2 regions of the Rossellomorea sp. GCM10028870 genome follow, and region 2 is predicted to be linked to the other one. Evidence: riboswitches for the same ligand, from Rfam matches in the RefSeq annotation. Region 2 holds a riboswitch; the other holds the start of a gene.

Region 1 (8,295 bases), on a different contig from region 2:
CTGCGATAATTAAATTCTCGATTTCCAGCCATGATTTACCCCCCTTAATGATAAAATATGAATTCGTTTTCTAATGCATTTTCTAAGAATGACTAGACGACGATACATATTTTATATTGTAACAATTATGTGACATGTTCATTTTACTCCCAAGGAGTGGAAGCGTCAAGAAAACGTATACATAAATTCGACAATATCGCAAAAATATTTTTAATATATTGATAACAAAAAAGATGAGGTATTGCCTTGTTAAATGTTCGAAAATTCAAATAAATATCAAATAAAAGTTATACCACCAAAATATCCCATGGTTATTTTTTCGAAGTATGGGATGATAATTCCCCTTTTCATGTATATAATAGTTTTATAGAAAGAGGGGATTTACTTGGAACAGAAAAAAGAAGAAGTACATCAACCGTCCGTTCCAATCTTCGGATATGAAATTTTACGTGACATGTTGATTCCAGAAATTTTAGGAAAGCATACACCCGATATTTTATACTGGGGTGGAAAACAGCTCTCTCGGAAATTCCCCCTTCAGTCATCAGAAGAACTGGTATCGTTTTTCGATGAAGCCGGCTGGGGAACTCTTGCACTGCTGGAACAAAAAAAGAATGAGATGACCTTTGAAATAAGCGGACCGGTGATAGAACGACGCCTTTCCTTAAAGTCGGATGTCACATTTAAACTGGAAACGGGCTTTCTTGCCGAACAAATACAGTTACAAAAAAAATGTGTGGCAGAAGCTGCTGACGAACTACATAAACGGAGTCATTCAGTTAAAGTGATTGTAAGATGGGACGAAAAAGATAAAGTAGAATAGTCCTGAACAACATACTTTTAATTCTTTAATAAAGGGTTGCCCCACTTGATGGGGCAACCCTTTTTCACTTGTCCCGTTCTATGCTGCTTTAGTATTATAGCGTGATTTCTTCCATCTTCACCGCGTCCAGGTTAAATGCAGTATGTAGGACGCCTGCCGCTTTTTGCATATTTTTCTCGTCTACCACTGCAGATACTTTGATTTCAGAGGTGCTGACCATTTTCACCACGATGTCATTTTGAGCTAATACTTCGAACATTTCCGCTGCAACACCTGGATTTGAGATCATACCGGAGCCCACGATGGATACTTTGGAAAGCTCACTTTCATGTTCAACATGGGTGAAGCCTAATTGCTCTTTGTTTCGTTCCAGAACAGCGAGGGTCTCCTCCAAATCCTGTTCTTTAATCGAAAATGATAAATTGGTCGTATTCTGATCGGTCTGGCTTTGAATGATAATGTCTACATTCAGATGATTTTTGGCTAAAGTGGTAAACACTGAAGATAGTCCAGTTAATGCGTTACCCAGTCCAAATACAGTGACACGTGTAATTTCAGCTTCAAAGGCTACGCCTCTCACAATTAAGTTTTGTTCCATGCTTGCTTCCTCCTCAATATACGTTCCTTCAACTTTTTCGATACTTGACCTGACCTCTAACGGAATTTGATAATTCTTGGCAAATTCCACTGCCCGTGGATGCAGGACTCCAGCCCCTAAATTAGCCAGTTCCAGCATTTCATCATAGGAAATGGACGGTAACTTTCTTGCCCCTTTAATATAACGCGGGTCTGTCGTATATACCCCGTCTACGTCTGTATAAATGTCACAACGCTCTGCTTTCAGGGCAGCTGCAATCGCTACGGCAGTTGTATCCGATCCACCGCGGCCGAGTGTTGTGATTTCACCCGTTTCTGTCATGCCCTGGAATCCGGCTACAATCACAACTCTCCCGGATTGGAGGTGGTCCATCATCTTTTCAGTATGAATATTGGTAATCCTCGCATTGCTATGAACGGATTCCGTTTCAATCCCGGCCTGCCAGCCTGTAAAGGAGATGGCATCATGTCCTGCTTGGATCAGAGCCATCGTAAGGAGTGAAATGGTCACCTGTTCCCCGGTTGAGAGCAGCATATCCATTTCTCTTTTACTCGGTTGTGATGTAATTTCCCTTGCCAATCCAACGAGGGTATCCGTCGTTTTCCCCATGGCAGATACCACCACCACTACATCATTACCTCTTTCTTTTTCTTCCGCAATTCTTGACGCAACATTTTGAATTCTTTCTACAGAACCTACTGAAGTCCCACCGAATTTCTGAACAATAATACTCATAGCTTCTCCCTCTTTCTCATTGAGTGAAAATTCACGACTCATTTTTTGATGGTGAAGAGTACAATCACAATCATCCTACACGTTCATAGAACAGGTTCTTTTCCAAGAAAAGTTCCTGTGCTGGATAATAAAAAAAGCAATGAGAATAATATCTCATTGCTTTATGAACATACAGCAGAACAAACAAAATAGGTTCATCGGCATTGTGAGATAGCTCTCCAAGATTGAATCATCTTGACAATCCTACATTTCTTAAACGTAGAACCAGCGGAATCAGCATGAGACTGAAACCACTTCGGCGAATCTCCCCTTTTCAGGCATCTCAACGGAGCTCATACTCCTCTTTGCCTGTACTCTTGAAGCTCGCACCTCTATCACCACTTTAAAAAGTGATAATGTTATAAATTTTTGTTAATTATAGCACAGGGGAAATATTGATTCAATGTCTAATTGAAACAATATTTCATTTTATTATTCTTTCGTGAGCTGTATTGAATGAGCATGCGGTGGTTGATTTCCGCTGCAGGTGCTCGCTTTCCGCGGGGAGGAAGTCGAGCCTCCTAGGGCTTTGCCCTGCGGGGTCTCGACCTTTCCTCTATTTCCCGCAGGAGTAAAGTGCCTTCCGCTACAATCCACTCTGTGCTTCTAATGCAACAAAGACTTTATGGGATAAGTGGGAAGACATACTGAATTTGACAGCTAATTGCACGTAAACTAAGACCATAATCAACAACACTTAGATTCTAATATCCTTTACTTCAACTTCTCATTCAAAACCTTCGCAACAGCTTCCGGAATCCCTATCTCAATAAACTCCTCCACCGTCGCTTCTTTCATTTTCTTCATGGAACCAAAATGTTTAAGAAGCTGCTTCTTACGCTTCGGTCCGATGCCGTCAATCTCATCCAGGGTGGACTGGAAGGCGCTTTTCCCTCTGAGCTGGCGGTGGAACGTGATGGCAAATCGGTGAACTTCATCCTGAATCCGTTGCAGCAAATAAAATTCCTGACTTCGCTTTTCAAGAGGAACAATTTCCAAAGGATTCCCATACAGCAGTTCTGACGTCTGATGCTTATCGTCTTTCGCAAGGCCGCCAAGAGGAATATCCAAACCTAATTCATTCTCAATGACATCCCTCGCCGCTTCAATCTGCCCTTTCCCGCCATCGATAATGATGAGATCCGGTAAAGGGAGACCATCCTTCAAGACTCTCGTATACCTTCTGCGAACAACCTCCCGCATGGAATCATAATCATCGGGACCCTTGACGGTTTTGATTTTGTACTTTCGATACTCTTTCTTCGCGGGTTTCCCGTCAAGAAACACAATCATGGCAGACACGGGATCGGAACCTTGAATATTCGAGTTATCAAATGCTTCGATCCGGAAGGGAGTATATATGCCCATATGTTCACCAAGACGTTCAATTGCCTTAATCGTTCTTTCCTCATCTCTTTCAATTAGGGCGAACTTTTCTTCAAGGGCCTGCTTCGCATTTTTCTCAGCAAGCTTCACCAGCTCTCTCTTCTTCCCCCGCTTTGGCTGGGTGATTTTCACGTCTAACAGCTTAGCAGCCAGTTCCTCATCAATCACTTCAGGCAAAAATATTTCCTTTGGCTTAAAGTGATTGGATTTTGAATAAAACTGTCCTAAGAAAGTAAGAAATTCATCCTCGGGTTCATTGTATAGAGGGAACAGTGACACATCCCGTTCAATAAGCTTACCTTGTCGTACGAAGAATACTTGTACACACATCCAGCCTTTATCGACCGAATAGCCAAATACATCGCGATCGGTGAAATCAGTCATGGTCATTTTCTGCTTTTCCATCGTCGCTTCAATGTGGAGTATTTGATCACGGAATTCCTTCGCTCTTTCAAATTCCAGATTTTCAGATGCTTCATTCATTTTCACCGTTAGTTGATTCTTAATGTCCTTGTAGCCTCCATTTAAGAATCGGGATATTTCGTCAGTCATTTCACGGTACGTATCTTTGCTCACTTCTTTAATACAAGGAGCAAGACATTGGCCCATGTGATAGTACAAACACGCCCGATCGGGAAGGGTGGAACATTTCCGTAACGGATACAAACGATCCAGCAGCTTTTTCGTTTCATTAGCGGCTCCTACGTTTGGATAAGGACCAAAGTACCGCCCTTTCCCCCTTTGAACTTTACGGGTAGTGATGAGCCTTGGGTGCCTTTCGTTCGTTAATTTAATAAAAGGATAGCTTTTATCATCCTTTAACATGACATTGTACTTAGGATCATATTTTTTGATTAGATTCATCTCGAGTACAAGGGCTTCCAGATCAGATGAGGTCATGATGTATTCAAAGTCCTCTATTTCTCCTACTAAGCGTTGAGTCTTTGCATCATGAGAACCCGTAAAATAGGACCGAACACGATTCTTCAATACTTTTGCTTTTCCCACGTAAATAATCGTGCCTTGCCTGTCCTTCATTAAATAACATCCGGGCTGATCTGGTAATAGAGCTAATTTATTGGTTATGGTTGGGTTCATTGTCTCTCTCCCTTCTTGTCCACCCATTTATAGACTGTGATGGTTGAATAAACAGGATCGAATAACTCCTGTGAATGAAATGATTGGACTTTTTCTATTTTTCGATCAAGGTTTTCAATACCCTGTTGTTTAAATCCATTAACCACTGCATCGGTCAGATAGATCTCTTTTTGTGTATGCTCAATGTCTTGAAGAAATTGAGCATACGTTAACACGCGCTTATGTGAGTACGGTACATCAAGATACGAGTATACCCTTGTTTCTTCCCATGTGTACACTATCAGGGGAATTTCATCATTTTTCTCCTCGAAGAATGACGCAGTTTTATATACTGCTGGTGGTGAAGAGTGGTAGCCTGACAACACACTCACACTTGTTCCTATATGCAAAATAAACCACAGGCTCAGGATGATCATCTTCAAGGTACTAAGTTTTTTCATCCATCCAGTTAATAAGAAAAATCCGAGTAATAAGGCCAGAGGTAGAATATGTCTCGGCTTATCAATATTTTGAGCAAATAGGCCCCAGAAAAAATAGGAGCTGAATGCAATCAGGAGTAATGTAACGCCTGTACCAGGTTTCGTCCACCTTCCTCCATTTTTACCCGTAACTAGAAAGAGGAGCAACGTGATGACCACGATGGAAAGTGATTGAGTAAATAATCCGTTCCAACCTATATTGATAAATATATATTTCCCTAATCTATCAAAAAATCCTGTATCGGGCTCTACCGTTCCTCCCCATTCAGTAAAGTGTCCGTCTGTAAACCCAAAGGCAATCTGCAACAGGGTATGGAGACTTCCTGCATTGGCTGCCAAAGCCGATAGCCATACCCCTTGAGAGAGTAGGAGGAGAATCAGATGAAAAGCGATGGCTTTCACTTTTTCTGAACTATTTCCGCTCTCCTTCAAAAACACAAACCAATAGTATAGGATCCCCACACCAAAACCGATATAGGATAACCGGATTCCCATCAAGATGGCTAATAAGAGAATGGGAAGAACAGCCGCATCCTTCGTCTTCTGTATGACAGCCCTGTGCAGGCTCCATAAGTACCACCATAACACTGCGATAGCGGCACCTTCGCTCATTGCTTGAACGGTCATCGTGCTCGGATATGAAAGGGAAAATAGGAAAAGCGTCGCAATGATGGCCTTTTTTCTCCCAAGGTAATGGCCGAATAGCCAATAAACAGGAAAAATCGAGCTAACCATCAATATCGTATTAAAAAGCTGAAGCGATAGAACCGGGTCATCGATAAAGATGTGAACCATCATTCCCCCGAAAATAAAAAAAGGATACCCTGGAAAATGAGGCTGCATCTTCAATAAATCAAATTCGATGACTCCGAGAGCATAATCGACTTCGTCCCAGCTTGAAGCATAGGGCGGAAGCAATATAAGTCTGTATATAAAGTACAGGCTGAAAACAACCAGTATACTAATCAACCATTTGTTCAAATGTTTATCGGTCATTGATTTTCTCCTGTTTCTCTCCAAATAAAAACCAACTCAGTTTGAAAACCTTCTTAGCCTATTGTAAGGCTTTCTAAGAATGGTTTCCAATCATGAGTTGGTTCAGGGGGATTTAAGCATTTATTGAATTCACATTATCCGATTTTTTGATTGTCTTTTTCTGTTGTTCGATCCCTGCAGGCACGGACTTCCGTTTAAATGGGTTAATGAGTTTATCCGTTCGGATCAGGTAAATCCATAAGAATACGAATCCGAAGTAGAACCAATAGGCAAGCACCTGTTCGATCGTCGGGTTGTGGCTATAGCCGAACATTGCCGCCATGAACAGACCGACTTGACCACTGATCAGAACCTCATTACCTGTGTCTCTCTCATAGTGAAGCTCATCTTGAAAGTGTTCAGGCATAATCTCCACAAGATTATATACTTCCGCTGGTTTTCCTTCTGCTGTTGTATATACTGACCCCATTATCCCAAGATCCTGCAGAATTCCTACTCCTTGAACAAGTAAGCCGGCTGCGATGAACATAATCAGCAAACCTGTCACATTAAAGAACGTTTTCAATTTGAATTTCATTGCACCTGAGAAGAACGCATAACCGAGAACCGTGGCAAGTAATAATCCACTAAGCGCTCCGTAACTTGTGAATACTTTCGTTACGTCTCCTCCACTGATGGCAGCGAAGAAAAACACGGTTTCGACACCTTCACGAAGAACAATGAGATAAGAGTGAATAATCATGGCGGATACACTTCCTGCCGTCAGGGCCGCATTGATTTTCTTCTCCATTTCCGTGTTAATTCCTTTAGACTGTTTCCTCATCCAGCCAACCATATGAGTCAGCAGAAGTACAGAGGCAAACATGATTCCGACCTTTAAATATACTTCCGCTCCAAAGCTTGCAAAACCTGTCAAGACGACTTGGAACAGTAAAGCGACTAAAAAGCTGGATACAAGAGCAAGCAATACTCCCACGTATACCCATTTCTTATATTTGTCTGCTTTCAATCTTGTAAGATAAGAAAGAATCAGCCCTACAATAAGAATCGCTTCTAAAGACTCTCTCAGTGTGATCAAAAATGCTTGGAAATCCAATTTATTTCCCCCTTTGTTACCTCGGTGCTACTGTTTATTTTTACGCTTATTGATCGTAATCAGAACAATGAGAATCAAAATCAGAGCAATTGAGAAGTAAAGCCAGAAGCTGGAACTTCCTCCTTCACCAATCCCATCTAAAAACCCAAGATTCTCCTCGTTTAAATGACTTTCATCCGCTTTTTCAGAAGGAATCGGAAATAACGGTCTCAAGCTATCGATGATTGATTCCACTTCTTTATCGAAAGCCTCGGGATCATTATCCTTGCTTCCGATTCCAAACAATCCCGGATTGCCCAAAGAATTTAACGCAGAATCAAATGAAGCATAGATTTTATCTGCATCTTCCTGGCCCTTTTCTTCCACCATAAAAGGTTCTAAAACATTAAAGGTACCTCTTGCCTTTGCAAGGAGAAGCTTTGCCTGGCCATAGTCATCAAACTGCTCTTGGGCAAAATGCAGTCTTCTTTCGATATTCAGCATCAATGCCGCTCTCCAGCTTTCTAATAAAAGATCCTTGTCTTTTTCCTCGAACGCTTTGTTTATGTCGGGCTGCACCTTTGAAAAATACAGCTCAAAATCCTTTTCATACGAATCATATATTTTCTTCGCGGTATCCCAGTCATCATTTGCTAAGCTGTTTTCCAGCTCTTTATACGCTTCAGCGATTTTCTCTTCTCCTGGATCCCCATAAGAATAAGCAGATGCCTGCGACGGGATAAATATGTAATTGAGAATAAATATCAGTGAAAGACTAAAAAAAAGGCTTTTTTTCATACGGAAATCCTCCTGTATTTTCAATGATAATGATTATCATTATACTTGTCAATACGATTTTAAAGGCCTTCAATGGATGTTGCAGAAATTTTGTGAACATTATAATCTATATCCACTTTTTCAACAGGCCGTTTCATTTCTTTTACGATAGCCGGAAGCACATTAAACATATAGGCTTTGAACTTGATGAAGGACTGTCCCTTCGTCCTAACTCTATATTCAATCGGCACCTCCGTCATTCTGAAACCTTTACGCATGATATTTAGAG
Region 2 (8,295 bases):
GGATTGTCTGTGTATTCAGGAGTTCCTGCATAAACGCTGAATTCTTTATCTTCATTATTCACAACGATAACCAGCTTCGCTCCTGCAGCCGCGGCATTTGTTGCTTGCTGTGAAACGCTCACTTCTGCATTCCGGTCCACTACGACTGCCTTTCCTTTTGCCTTTAATCGATCAAAGTCAGCAGCGCTTCCTTTTCCGGCATACACCGTAGTCAGATTGTACTTTCCATCCAATAATGTACTTCCTGCCAACGGGATATCATCCAATTCTTTTCCGTTAAAATTGATCGTCAATAGTGGCTTGGTCAGGCGCCAGCGTGTCAGCTGCTCGAAGTATCCACTTTGCACTTCCTTGGTCGGTACGGCATATAGTTTATCGATCCACACCGGCATTAAGTATAAACTTGTCATTGGCATATCACCGATGGTTTGATGGTACTCCATACGTTGGTAATTCGCTTCTGTTTTCTTCGGTACCTCTACTTTGATTTCCTTCGCTTTTCGTGCATCCAACTCGACTGTTTTAGGTCCGTCAAGCTTCACTTCCGGATTTCCGACAAGGGCTACTCCTGCGTGATCCGTATCCATGTCGACATCCATGAGAGACATAGCGGAATAAGTGCCAGGTGGCAGTCGAAGCTCGAGGGTTCCATCTACGCCCACTACTTCAGGCTCCATTTTTTCACTGAACAGTACGACATAAGCTTGTCCTTTCGATCCGTCACGATCTGTTGCGTTCAAGGTGAGTGGATAACGCTCTTCTTCCTTGACCATCGCCATCGCTGTGCGTACGAGTTCTGTTCCGTCTTTTTTGGCTGTCAGGAACCCTTGGTATCGGGATCCAGTTTCACCAAGCGTTGAATCGAGTGTTACATTCACGTCCACCGTTCCTCCTGCAGGAACCGTAACGGTTTGATCAGAGACTGTGAGCATGCCGTTTGGTGCCTCTTCTCCCTCCGCATTTGTAAAGGCTGATTCAAGTTCAAGAGTGATTTCTTCCTCACTATCATTTGTATAGGTCACTACCTTTTCTACTGGAGCTGCTTGATCATGAGGCCATTTAAAGAATCCGAATGAGACCGAGCCTGTTGCTCTTACCTGTGTATCCAGGGCAGCTGCTATGTCCACCCGGCCTGTACCGACATGATAAGGCTGGTAACCATCAAGCTTCTTTGTCGTATTCATCAGAGCCTGTTTTAATGTAGTGCCGTCCCAATCAGGGTGCTTTTCAGCTAAAATGGCAGCTGCACCCGCCACATGAGGAGTCGCCATTGATGTACCATTTAAACTTTTATAATCTCCAGTTCCACTGGAATATTGAGAACGAGCCGCGACGATTCCCACACCAGGAGCTGAAAGATCCGGTTTGAGTCCCATGTCCCCATAGCGTGGACCTTTGGAAGAGAAATACGCCAGTTCATCCTCTTTATCCACTGCTCCAACCGTCAAGGCTGCATCAGCTGCACCAGGCGATCCGATTGTACCTTCCCCGCCTCTGTTGCCGGCAGCAATGACGAATAAGGTTCCATTTTCATTTGTCAATCGATTCACCGCTTCTGCCATTGGGTCTGTCCCATCACTTGGCATATCGCTTCCAAGACTCATATTGACGATTTTGGCATTTTCTGAGGCCCACTCCATTCCGTCGATGATCCAGGAATCCTGCCCGTATCCTTGATCACTCAATACCTTTCCAACTAGTAATCGGGCATCGGGAGCAACACCTTTATGTTTTCCATCGCCTGCGCCTGTTCCAAGAACGGTAGAGGCAACATGGGTTCCGTGACCATTGACGTCCTTCACTTCTTCACCAGGTACGAAGCTTACAGCATCATCAATCTGACCTGCTATATCCGGATGCTCCGAGTCGATTCCAGTATCAAGTACGGCAACCTTGACTCCCTCTCCTGTAAAGCCTTGTTCCCAAGCCGAATCGGCTTCGATTTGCGGTACACTTTGATCAAGGGCTGCTTCTACACGGCCATCCAGCCAGATTTTATCAACGCCGTATTCAAATAAGGGTGCTTTCTCCGTTTCTTTCTTTTCACTTTGAGCAGTGACGTCTTTCCAGAATGTTACTGCCTGCTTTTTCTCGGCAGAAAGAGCCGCTCCATTAATGCTTTCCAAGTCTCTCACTTTCTTCGATCCTTTTGGCGCCGGAGCTGCTGAGAAAGTCTTCGCCTTGGTTTCCTTGTATTCTACGATGACAGGTACAGACGCTTGATTCTTATCATCATACCCGTACTCAATCAATTTCGTAATATTAAATAAGTCTTCATCCATTTTACCTGCAGCCATATAAGGCATGGCAGAGTTCGGGAATACGAAAGTGTCGTCTTTGATGGTCATGACCCTGACACCTTCGCCATTCTTGTCAGCAGCCTCCACGTTGATGATTTGTTTGCCGTTTTCCAGAGTGGATACCTTGACCACATCACCTGTGATAAGGGTGACGGTGTGCTCCCCCTTGATGGCCGTATTCACATCGACTGTTGACTGTGTGGGATCAGCATCTTTGGAAGAGACACTTTGGGCATCCACTTGAAACATAGTGCCTGAAATCATCGTAGCGGCAATCGATCCAACGAGAAGTGGTTTCAAGTTAAGCTTTTTCATGAACATTCTCCTATTCTATTAAATGTTGATGGATTCTTAAAAGTTGACTCTTGTTGGGGAAAAAAATGAAGAAGGTATGTAGTCCTACTAAAATGATTTAAAGAATGAAAGACTACTAGAATGCAAATCAATCATCACCTCCAAATAAAGATCGTTTTTTGAAGTTCTGAGGATGTGATAGGTAAGGTATCTTGAAGTCGTGTAGACGCTATGTGGTTAATTGAATTGTAAGTCTAAGTCCGTCCCTTTCTCAATTGGGGTTATTTTTCGGGAGTAGGGAACTAGCCACAAAGAGAATGGTGGATTACATTCAACTTTTTTGTGAATATTGACACATTTTTTTGAGCATTAAATCTAAATAGAAAGTGGTGAAATCGAGTAAATTGAGAGGACGGAACAAAGAACACATTCTGTGAGAGAAATGAAAGGTCCTTCATTAGTACAAACGCATCAGCATCTCTCCATCCGTCTTAAGTCCCCTAAAAATATATAATAGAAGAGATCAAGGGAGGATAAATAGAATCAGCAATACATGAGGCTTTACTCGTTCATAAAGTCGAACATCTTAATATTAATCACTCGGGGCATGATGTCGCCGAGTGAAGTTCATCATCTTTTCATGCAGCTCTGTGAAAAAAAGGATAAATAGAAAAAGAGCAGGCGGAACCACAAAGGGTTCAACCTGCTCCTATTTTGCATTAATAGAGACTTTCCGAACGGGATATTAGATCCATCATTATGTCCCAACTCGTGTGAAATAGCTAGTTGAAAAATGAATGCGTAGAGGTCACTTGAATGATGAATGACTAGTTATCAGTTCACCTGTCCCCTTGTCCTATCTACGCTACCGATTCTATGTCTTTCCTGCCGGCAATGGTTTTTTTCTTTGTAAATCGTTCGACCAGCACGGCTACTGCGTTGTCTCCTGTTGCGTTCAGTAACGTAGCCGGAATATCGATTATAGTTGAGATCACCGCTAATAACGGAAGCACTTCCGGCGTCAGCCCGTAGGCGGCGATGATGAACATTTCACCAATCAGTCCTCCTCCAGGGATCCCCCCCATGACGATTGCGGTGATAATCGCGACCAATACCGCTATAAGGTACGTATCAAGCCCTTCAAAAGGAATGCCCAGAACGCCAAATGCAAAGACGATTTTCAAGATGGCCCCCATGGCCGAGCCGTCTTTATGAATCGACGCTCCAATAGGAATGACCGTTTCTCGAACGGCATTGGATACCCCCATCTTTTTCGTTGCATCCAGATTGGCAGGAATGGTTGCCACTGAGCTTTGTGTTCCGATTGCGGTTGCCGCAGGTAAAAGGTTATGCTTCCAAAAGCCTCTCACCCCTCTTTTCCCTCCTGCCACAAAGGCATAGAAGGAGAAAACCACTACAAAGTAAATCACCGCTATCACTAAATACAATAGGAAAGAACGCAAATAAGAAGATAGTAAGCTTGCCCCGAACGTTCCTACTAATGTAGCAAAATAGGCAGCCAGACCGATTGGGGCATAATACATGATATACGATACCAACTTCATGCTCACATCGGCCCCTGCCTGTAGGATTTTTTTCAATGGCTCTGCTTTTTCCCCCAGTCGATTCGTGGCAAATCCGAGTGCCACTGAAAACAAGATAAGGGGCAGCATATGCTCCCGTGTAAATAATTCAATGAAATTATCCACAGTAAAGGTTTGGACGATTTGGTCCCCCAATTGGATGTCTTCTGTTTCAACGGACTGGTCCAGACTGATGGTAATACCTTCCGTCGGGGAAAAAACCTTCACTCCCACAATCATCAACACAGACGAGATGATCGTGGTGATCAGGAATATCACCAGCATACTGCGCATGATTTTCTTAAATTGACCTTTCGATTCCAAATTGGCGATCGCCGATGAGATCGAAAAGAAAACCAGGGGTACCACGATCGTAAAGAGGAGATTCAGGAAGATATCTCCCAAGGGTTTTAACATTTCTGCTTTCTCTCCCATGGTCAGTCCGATAATGGATCCTATGATAATGGATGCGAGTAGTGTGATGGCTAATCCGTACGTTTTAAATATGTTTTTCATTCTATGTTCTCCTCTTCATTATGATTGTAAGGTGGATTATTCTTTACCGGTCATTCCGAACTAAATCAGCATACGATTCACGCTCGATCACGACCCGTGATTCCCCATCCTTTACAAACACAACAGCCGGTCTTGGAATCCGATTATAATTACTCGCCATGGAATACCCGTAGGCTCCTGTACTGAACACGGCCAGAATATCACCGTAATTCGTCGGTGGCAGCATCAGGTCCCAGATCAGCATGTCACCGGATTCGCAGCATTTCCCGGCAATACTCACAAGCTCCGTGCATTCCTCATGGGGACGATTGGCAAGCACCGCATGGTATTTCGCCTGATAGAGGGCCGGGCGAATATTGTCCGTCATCCCCCCGTCGATCGCGACGTACGTGCGCACATCGGGAATGATTTTCTTCGACCCCACTTTATACAAGGTCGTCCCAGCTTCAGCCACCATGCTTCGTCCCGGCTCCACCCATACTTCAGGGAGCGGATATTCATTCTTGGTGAAATAGGTCTTCACACTATCGGTAATGCCCTTCACATACGTTGGAATCGGCAGGGGCTGGTCTTCTTCCGTGTACCGGACACCGAATCCTCCGCCGATATTCAGCACCGGCATAGTCACATCAAATTCGATCCGGATCCGCTGCAGGAAATCTGCCAGTACTTGAATCGCCTGATCAAACCCTTCCCGTTCGAAAATCTGAGATCCAATATGTGAATGCAGACCGAGTAATGAGAAGTACGGCTTGTGGAGAGCTAACTGAATCGCCGTATTCGCCTGTCCGTTGGAAATGCTGAATCCGAATTTCGAATCCTCCTGTCCCGTCGTGATGTACTCATGGGTGTGGGCTTCTACACCTGGCGTGACCCTGATCAGGATCTGAACCTGCTGCTCACGCTCCTTGGCCAGATCATGCAGCAGTTCAAGCTCTAGGAAACTATCGACAACAAAGCAGCCGATTTTAGCCTCAAGTGCCATGAGTAACTCCTCTTCTGACTTGTTGTTCCCATGAAAATGAATACGCTCCGCTGGAAAACCTGCCTCAAGGGCCGTATACAATTCCCCGCCGGATACAACATCCAGTGATAACTCCTCCTGCTCTGCCAGGCGCACCATCTCTTTACATAGGAACGCTTTACTCGCATATGCCACCTGGAACTGCAATCCGCTTTCGTTGAAGGCATTACGGAAAAGTCGGGCATTTTCACGAATCATTCCTTCATCGTAAACCATTAAAGGCGTGCCATAGGTCTCCACCAACTCACCCGTGCTCATTCCTCCGATTTCAAGATCTCCACGAACATTCACATCAACTGTACTCATATCCTATACTCCTTTTGACTCTCTCTAAAAAAACACAAAAAAACCGTATGAAGCGATGCTCATACGGTTTATCATCAAAAGTTTTGGAAACATAATGAAGACTATGTATTAACATCTCTTCAATAGTTCTCCACAACTTTTTCATTGTGACAGTCCAACATTTCTTCAATGCTGGCCCAACAAAAAATAGAATTGGCTATTTTCTGCTTCGGCGATCTGCCTTTCCCTTCTTATCCCGGAATCCATTATTCTCAAAGAAGATACTCATCATACTCGCGCCTCTATTATCAGAGAGTGACGTATTATTTTGTTTGAATTACTATACCACTCTCTTAAAATAGTTGTCAATTGGTTTTTGAAAGAGAAATAGGCAAAACCCCCGGAAGTAGCCCAGGGATTTCGTGGATCATTTTATTTCAGATTGATTTCGAACGGTTTCATTTTGACCGGCTTATCATTTCTGCTCAATGTCTCGAATGGGACAATCAGTGAGTAGTCCTCAAGGTTGGAATCCTGAGGCAATGTAAACGTGGATTGATAACGGAGAGTATCCTTATCCACTGTTTTCGTTTTAGCACTTCTGATCATATGATTCAGCATCTCATTATAATCCAGTTCATCCTTCGCATTTCTTTTAATATCTTTTGATGGGATCACCTGAACGAATTGAGCAAAGCTCTTTAATATGTCATATTGGAATTGTTTTTCTTTGATATGATCAATGGTGAAATCGACTGTCACCTTCCCTTTTGCGTTTTGGATATCTTGTACCGTGACCTGATAACCAAAACGAGGGCTCTTCACCTGGAATGGAGGTGAATCCTTCAGTGAGTTGATGCCGTCTTCATCTACTCGCTCCATATCAGCCTGGACTTTCAGCGACTGTGCTTTATCACTGAGTTTACTCGTGAACAGCTCCCTGAAAGTCTTTTGATAATAACCGTCAATTTCTTTGATATTTAGTGTCTCTGCACTGGACTTTGATAACCGGTTCCCTAAGTCATCAAACACAATCAGATTTAACGTATCCTTCTCGGACTCCACCGAATAGGTATACTCCAGCGTAGTCGTAGCTTTTCCTTTAGTGACAGATGTTACTTGCAGCTCAAATTCCCCATTGGGCGATTCTGTCCTTACATCTGTTTTGATCTTTTCAGATGGAATCCTCTTGACCGGTACATCAAAGGTCCAGGTACCGTTCACATCTGCCATATGGGTGAACGTTAACGGAAGCGTGAAGTTTTCCGGCGGTTCTTTCCCATCCCGGTAAAATTCGATCGAGCCTATGAACTCATCCCCGTCTTTTTTAAGACCCGAACTTCCCGATCCCCATTGATTCTGATCCTTACCGTCGAAGAGATGATAGCTGTAGCCGCTCACCGGACGATTCCCTTCGTCCATATGTTCGATGGAAAGGTCATCACCCTTCGCCTTGAAGGTGACTCCGATGACGTTCCCGTCATAATATGTGCTTGTGATTGTCACATCGACGCCGTTGGAAGTGGCGGCCTGATTAACTTCCGTCACTTTATCGCTGAAATAGAGTTCTTTTCCGACATCCGAACCGACTTTTTCATAAATGGCACCCAGTACAGGCAGTTTGGCCAGTGCATTGTTCACAGGTGAGAACAGGAAGCCCGATACGAGTACCATGGAGGCAGCAGCGGTGGTAAATGCGGCACTTATCTTGACCGTTTTTTTCCGGACCTTTTGTTTTCTGCCTTCTTGGATTCCTGTTGAAATTGCCTCAAAAACCTTTTCTTTTGGTACCTCGATGCTGTTCATTTCTTCCTCAAACCATTTTTTGTCCATACTGATTCACTCCTTCCAGCAGCATTCTCAATTCCAGCTTCGCCCGGTGAAGATACGTCTTGACCGTCCCTTCAGGCGTACCCATCGTATCGGATATCATCTTGATCGACTGACCCTGGAAGTAGAATAAGATAATGACGGTTTGATAGTGCTGATTCAAAGACGCCATGGCCGTAATCAAGTCGATCCGCCCTTCTATATCCGTTTCTTCTGAGACGAGAGTGTTGTCTAGAAACTCATCCCCCGTCAGGACCAGTCGGTTTTGTTTCTTCAACATGCTGTATGCCGTATGTATCAGGATCTTGATCAGCCAGGTGCTGAAATACTCTGGGTTCTTCAAACGGGCTATCGAGGTGAATGCTTTACAAACCGTTTCCTGCACCACGTCGAGAGCATCCTCTTTATTTCTTACATATAGAAATGCCGTCCTGTACAGCTTCTCGCTTTCTGAGTGGATCAG

The links. Region 2 has a riboswitch for lysine ahead of lysA (diaminopimelate decarboxylase). Riboswitches for the same ligand answer to the same signal wherever they lie in the genome.
Region 1: linked by a shared signal. The riboswitch ahead of ACFQWC_RS01050 (aspartate kinase) and the one ahead of lysA (diaminopimelate decarboxylase) in region 2 are both predicted to bind lysine.

The regions. Positions count from the first base shown of each region.
Region 1 is NZ_JBHTGN010000001.1:201,657-209,951, reverse strand. Features, by position in the region: gene ACFQWC_RS01060 (succinate dehydrogenase cytochrome b558 subunit) at 1-32, opposite strand, end outside; gene ACFQWC_RS01055 (YslB family protein) at 386-823, shown strand; gene ACFQWC_RS01050 (aspartate kinase) at 918-2,156, opposite strand; lysine riboswitch at 2,360-2,538, opposite strand; gene uvrC (excinuclease ABC subunit UvrC) at 2,910-4,679, opposite strand; gene ACFQWC_RS01040 (nucleoporin-interacting protein) at 4,676-6,154, opposite strand; gene ACFQWC_RS01035 (FTR1 family iron permease) at 6,267-7,250, opposite strand; gene ACFQWC_RS01030 (hypothetical protein) at 7,278-8,027, opposite strand; gene ACFQWC_RS01025 (glycosyltransferase family 2 protein) at 8,087-8,295, opposite strand, start outside.
Region 2 is NZ_JBHTGN010000002.1:234,863-243,157, forward strand. Features, by position in the region: gene ACFQWC_RS11985 (S8 family peptidase) at 1-2,615, opposite strand, end outside; gene ACFQWC_RS11990 (dicarboxylate/amino acid:cation symporter) at 3,455-4,693, opposite strand; gene lysA (diaminopimelate decarboxylase) at 4,737-6,023, opposite strand; lysine riboswitch at 6,139-6,315, opposite strand; gene ACFQWC_RS12000 (DUF4179 domain-containing protein) at 6,435-7,835, opposite strand; gene ACFQWC_RS12005 (sigma-70 family RNA polymerase sigma factor) at 7,816-8,295, opposite strand, start outside.